2 linked regions of the Labilibaculum antarcticum genome follow. The protein of the gene in region 2 interacts with the protein of the main gene of each other region in a pairwise test. Links are inferred from orthologs where the notes say so. Each region holds a gene or a part of one and is shown on either strand. Other genes may lie near its edges.

Region 1 (3,325 bases), 1.5 Mb from region 2 along the record:
TGAAGTAAGAACAGGAAAATTGGCTTTATACGAGTACCCTAAGAAGTATAAGGAGGCGAAGTAGGTGGGGATATTTAAAAAATGATTATTACAATAACACTGTGATTCACTTTTTCAAAATACTTACATCAATATTATTAATAGCTTCTTCAAATAAGAAATTATTTTTCAAAATTACCTTGATAATTTAATGCATCTCGATACCTTGACCAATAAGGATTTTCGACATTTATGAATGATAGTATTGTTAGTTATAATATTAAATGTAAGTAAGCTCCTGAAGGAGCTTATGGGTTAGTATTCTCTTTTGTCAAGAAAAATGAGAAATTCTATTTTGCCGGAATGTTCACAATACCATAAACAAATAGGTAAATACTTCAATTACTGTTTCCCAAAAATGATCTTTCCCTGATTATCCAAAATTAATTTGCCATCAACTGATTCTTGTGATTGCGGATCTTTAAAGCCTTTAATCAGAGGCGTTTTTCCTTGAGTGGCTAACGACTTTATTTGGGCTTCGCTCAACTTTTTCTCCATAAAAACAAAAGGGACAATAAACTTACATCCGTTTCGGTAATTGGAACAACCATAGGCAGCATTCCCTTTAAGGAGTGTCCCTGTCTTACAAACCGGACAAGTCCATACGTCAGCTTCCTCGGCAATGAATTCGATACTAAAATCAGGTGCAAATGCCAGTTGACCATTTTGCTTTTTCCCTCCAATTTCGAATCCCTTAATTTTGGGAGTTATTTTTTTCAACACCAATCCCTCAACTTGCTTATCGGTTAACTTTTTCCCTTCAAATTCAAAGGGAATTCGAATTTTACATCCATTTCCCCAATTGGAGCATCCCCAAGCATTTTTGCCTTTTAAAATCTTCCCTTCTCCACATTTAGGACAAGTTAATTCCTTCTTGGCAGCAGGCTGTGCTTTAGCCTGAGACTTTTTCTTTTCTTTTTCCTTCTCCTCATCAATCACTTCAATTTGACTGATGTTTTTCCTCGATTTTACATCCCAAACAATTCCTACAACCATATTTTTAAGTTCGGCCATAAACTGGTTTACTTCGTAGTTACCCAACTCAATTTCCCGAAGTTTCTTTTCCCATTGTCCGGTAAGCTCTGCCGATTTCAACAAATCATTCTGTATGGTATCAATTAACTGAATACCTGTAATTGTTGCCTCAAGTCGTTTCTTTTCCCTTTTAATGTACTTCCTTTTAAACAATGTCTCAATAATATTGGCTCGAGTCGAAGGACGACCAATTCCATTCTCCTTCATTAATTCCCGTAACTCATCATCATCGACTTGTTTTCCTGCAGTTTCCATAGCTCGCAACAATGTTGCCTCTGAATAATGTTTGGGTGCTTGGGTCTGTTTTTCTGCCAAATCGGGAACATGTTCTCCACTCTCCCCTTTCACAAAAGAAGGAAGAAGAACACCGTCGCCAATGTTACCGTCTTTAGCATATAAAACACGCCAACCCGGATCCAAAATCTGTTTCCCTGTTGCTTTAAAATCGATGGTGGTCACCTTTCCCAATACGGTTGTGTTGCTCACTTTACAATCCGGATAGAATACCGAAATAAACCTTCGGGTTACTATGTCATAAACCTGCTTTTCGTCGTACGACAATCCCGCAGGGGCAACACCAGTAGGAATAATAGCATGGTGATCCGTCACCTTCTTATCATCAAAAACCTTCTTTGATTTTTTAATTTTAGCCTTTAAAAGAGGTTCGGTAAATTCACTAAATGATTTTAGTTTTTGAAGTATTCCGGGTATCTTTTTATACAAATCATCCGTAAGGTAAGTGGTATCAACCCTAGGATATGTAGTTAATTTCTTCTCATACAAACTTTGAATCATGCGCAGCGTATCCTCGGCCGAAAGGCCCAATTTCCGGTTACAATCCACCTGTAAAGAGGTTAAATCATATAATCTTGGCGGTTGTTCAACCCCACTCTTTTTCTCAACCGAAACAATTTCGAATGGCTCCGATTTAATTTTATCCAGAAAATCAACTCCTTGCTCCTTTCGATCGAATCGACCATGAGTTGCAGCAAAGCTTACCTCACGATAAATAGTTTTTAGTTCCCAATAAGTTTGAGGGATAAAATTATCAATCTCCTTTTGACGATTTACAATTAAAGCCAAAGTTGGTGTTTGTACTCTTCCAATGGAAAGTACAGATTTACCATTGGCATATTTAAGTGTATAAAGTCGTGTTGCGTTAATTCCCAAAAGCCAATCACCAATTGATCTTGAAGATCCTGCAGCATATAATTTATCAAACTCCTTGCTATCCCGTAAATTATTAAATCCCTCGCGAATAGCCTCTTCTGTTAGAGATGATATCCAAAGTCTTTTAACCGGCACCTTGCATTTGGCTTTGTGTAGAACCCATCGTTGAATCACTTCCCCTTCGATACCCGCATCACCACAATTAATTACCTCTGTAGCGTTGGAAATTAATTTTGCTAGCGTATCAAACTGTTTTTGAACCCCTTTATTAGGTATTACACGAATACCGAAACGCGCAGGAATGATTGGCAAGTCATTCAAGTGCCAATACTTCCAATTTAGATCGTACTCATGAGGTTCCTTTAAACCACACAAATGGCCAAAAGTCCATGAAACTTGATAACCATTTCCTTCAAAATATCCATCTCGTTTACTTTTTGCGCCTAATATTAGGGCAATTTCACGTGCAACACTTGGTTTCTCAGCTATACAAACTATCATGCGTACTATTCCTGTTTAAATGCAAAAAATTCTCGGCAATCATTCAGTTCGTAATTGAAATATCTATTCATGAACCGAACAATACTTTCTATAAAAATATAGTTTTATTAATTTCTATCATTATTCATCCACTTTTCAACCATCATGGACAAATCAATTTTCGAAACTGGTTTTAAAAGAAAATCGTTCATTCCTGCTTCCGCAGATCTCACTTGATCATCGGAAAAAGCATTAGCCGTCATCGCAATAATTGGTCTTTTAAATCCATTTTTTCGAAGTTCCTGAGTTGCTTGATATCCATCTACAATAGGCATTTGCAAATCCATGAACACCATCAGAACAGAATCTTTATTTTGCCTGTAAAAATCCAGAGCTTCCCTGCCATTTTTCACCCATGCAGTAGGAATATTCTCCAACTCCAGTAGACGTGATATAATTTTACCATTTACAAAATCGTCTTCTACCAACAGTATTCTACCGGTACCACACTCAGGCTTTTCTTCGTCCATTATTTTGCTTTTTTTTTCAATGTAAATATGTATTGTTTTATCCGATTATCATATTAAATCATTAAAACAAA
Region 2 (3,291 bases):
AAGCATGGGATTATCAGGAGGAATTGTTTAATGAGGTTTTAGCTTCCAAACAGGCTAATGCTGATCTTCCTACTGAGCAAAAGAATTTATCGAATAACTACCTGTTGTTTTGCGAACATCCTCATGTTTATACGCTTGGGAAAAGTGGGAAAGAACAAAATATGCTTCTGGATTTGCTCCAGTTGCAAGCAAAAGAGGCAACCTTTCATAAAATTAATCGTGGCGGTGATATAACCTATCATGGTCCGGGACAGATTGTGGGTTATCCAATCTTAAATTTGGAAACTTACGATATGGGAATAAAAAAATACATCGAAACATTGGAGCAGGCTGTAATTGACTGTATTGCCGATTACGGAATTGTAGGAACCCGATTGGATGGAGCAACCGGGGTTTGGCTAGATGTTGGAAAACCTACAGTTCGTAAGATTTGTGCTATTGGTGTTCGAATTAGCAGATGGGTAAGTATGCATGGTTTTGCATTCAATGTAAATACCGATCTTAAATATTTTGAATACATTAATCCATGTGGATTTGTTGATAAAGGAGTGACATCATTAAAAAAAGAATTGGGCAAAGAGCTTGATATTGAAGAAGTAAAACATAATTTAAAGGGCCATATCAGCAAATTGTTTGATATGACGCTTGAAATTGACTAATTTAGCTAGCCAAATTCTAGGATATGGAAAAGAGATGGGTAATCAATAAGCCGGGAGATGAAGAGACGGTGACAACACTTATGGAGTCACTTGGGGTTGACCGTTTAGTCGCTGACTTACTGGTACAACGAGGGATTACTACATTCGGTATGGCGAAGAAATTTTTTCGGCCTAGTCTTGATGATCTGCACGATCCTTTTCTAATGAAGGACATGGATAAGGCTGTTGAAAGAATTGAGACAGCAATTCAGAAGCAGGAAAGAGTCATGATTTATGGTGATTATGATGTGGATGGAACGACCTCTGTTTCTCTTGTTTATACCTATCTGAAAAAACATTTCGATTTTATAGATTATTATATTCCTGATCGTTATTCCGAAGGATATGGAGTTTCGAAAGCAGGTATCGATTATGCTGCTGACAACAAATTTAGCTTGATTATTGCCTTGGATTGTGGTATTAAAGCTGTCGATAAAATAGCTTATGCCAAAGAAAAAAATATTGATTTCATAGTATGTGATCATCACACGCCGGGTGATACTTTGCCCGAGGCTGTTGCGGTTCTGGATCCTAAAAGATTGGATTGTGATTATCCTTGTGATGCCTTATCGGGTTGTGGTGTTGGCTTTAAGTTAATGCAAGGAATGGCTCAGAAAAAGGAATGGCCATTTGAGGAGTTGATCCCATTACTGGATTTAGTGGCCGTTAGTATAGCTTCGGATATTGTTCCTATTACTGATGAAAATAGAGTGCTTGCTCATTTTGGTTTGATACAATTGAATAATTCTCCACGCTTGGGTTTAAAAACAATTTTAAATTTAGCTGGTGTTGATAAAGACTTAACTATAAACGATATCGTTTTTAAAGTTGGGCCAAGAATTAATGCTGCAGGAAGAATTCAATCCGGTAATAGAGCTGTCCAATTATTGATTGCTGACACCGAGGAATCGGCAATATTAATTGGTGATACCATTAATGTGATGAACGAAGACCGCAAGGAATTGGATCACAACATTACTGATGAAGCACTGGAAAGAGTAGCAAAAAGTAGTGTGTTGCTTGCCAAAAAAAGTACTGTTCTTTACGATCGCAACTGGCACAAAGGAGTAATAGGAATTGTTGCTTCACGAATGATTGAGAACTATTATAAGCCAACGGTAATTTTAACCGAATCGAATGGTTTTGCTACAGGTAGTGCTCGTTCTGTTGACGGATTTGATTTATACAATGCTATTTCGGAATGTAGTGATTTGCTTGAAAATTTTGGAGGTCACAAATACGCAGCAGGTTTAACCATGAAGATTGAGAACGTTGGTGAATTTCAAAAACGTTTCGAGGATTATGTGGTGAATAATATTTCGGAAGATATGTTAGTGCCTCAGGTTAAGATTGATGCAAATATAAAATTGTCTGATATTACACCTAAATTTTATCGGTTAATTAAGCAGTTTGAACCTTTTGGTCCAAAAAATATGACTCCGGTATTTGTGAGCGAACAAGTTTTGGATTACGGTTACAGTCGTCCCGTAGGAAGAAATAAAGAGCATCTCAAGCTTTCTGTTGTTGATGATATTCGCGAAGGAGACGTTAAAGCGGGTATCGCTTTTTCAATGGGTGATTTATACCCTAAAATTTCAAGTGGAGTCCCTTTTGATGTTTGTTACTCGCTTCAGGAGAATGACTATATGGGGAAAGTAGAGACCCAGTTAATGGTTCGGGATATCAAATTCTAAAAAATATATTTAATCCTGAATTTGAGTTTCTATTTGTAAGAAATGACTTCTGTTTATTCACTCTCAATAATTTTTTCCATTTCAATAAAGTTTTTTATTCGGATATCTTGAGTGTTTGACATGCTTAGGGTTATCACCTATTGTATTTGATTATAATGAGGGAGCTATCTCTCATTATCACTATTCGAATTTGTTCTTAGGGTCATCCTGATTATATTTGCGCCAATTTGTAAAAAATCTAAACCTATTTTATGATCCTATCTCAAAAAACAAGCGCACCGAACTTTGACAATCCCGCGAAAAGAATTATTATCGGGATTCAGTTCTTATTTGTTGCATTTGGCGCAACAGTACTTGTCCCGTTATTAGTTGGTATTGACCCATCAGTCGCATTATTTACAGCAGGAATCGGAACCTTGATTTTTCATTTAATCACAAAAGGTAAAGTTCCTGTTTTTTTAGGCAGTAGTTTTGCATTTATTGCCCCAATTGTAGCAGCTACAGAATTGTATGGATTACCAGGAGCTCTTTCTGGTTTGATCGCAGTAGGTGTGGTATATGGCGTTGTCTCTGCTGTTATTAAAGTATGGGGATTACGTGTTATCGAGAAAATTTTCCCTGCTATCGTCGTTGGGCCGGTAATCATGATTATTGGACTTTCATTGGCACCAGTAGCTGTGGACATGGCAAAAACAAACTGGATAATTTCCTCTGTCGCTTTATTAACGGCTGTTGTTATCGTTGTTTATAGCAAAGGAGTGATTAAGCTTATCCCAATTTTTGTGGGGATAATCGTGGGTTATATCCTTTCTGTCGTTATGGGTAAAGTTGATTTTGCTCCAATTCAAGATGCGGCATGGTTTGCACTTCCGGAATTTGTTCGTCCGGAATTAAACTGG

The links.
Region 1: the proteins of recJ (region 2) and ALGA_RS00760 interact in binary tests that used the Escherichia coli proteins (3 or more experiments, as listed by UniProt). The link is inferred for Labilibaculum antarcticum from one-to-one orthologs.

The regions. Positions count from the first base shown.
Region 1 is NZ_AP018042.1:211,595-214,919, forward strand. Bases 64-3,051 are described here. They hold ALGA_RS00760 (type IA DNA topoisomerase), read right to left. Parts: upstream 2,746-3,051; coding sequence 382-2,745; downstream 64-381. Other genes in these bases: ALGA_RS00755 (SixA phosphatase family protein), read left to right, coding at 64-64; ALGA_RS00765 (response regulator), read right to left, coding at 2,853-3,051. Also shown: more of ALGA_RS00755, read left to right, coding at 1-63; more of ALGA_RS00765, read right to left, coding at 3,052-3,254; ALGA_RS00770 (BamA/TamA family outer membrane protein), read right to left, coding at 3,316-3,325.
Region 2 is NZ_AP018042.1:1,700,154-1,703,444, reverse strand. Bases 84-3,037 are described here. They hold recJ (single-stranded-DNA-specific exonuclease RecJ), read left to right. Parts: upstream 84-682; coding sequence 683-2,392; downstream 2,393-3,037. Other genes in these bases: ALGA_RS06590 (uracil-xanthine permease family protein), read left to right, coding at 2,644-3,037; lipB (lipoyl(octanoyl) transferase LipB), read left to right, coding at 84-659. Outside these bases: more of lipB, read left to right, coding at 1-83; more of ALGA_RS06590, read left to right, coding at 3,038-3,291. UniProt on the Escherichia coli protein: Single-stranded-DNA-specific exonuclease.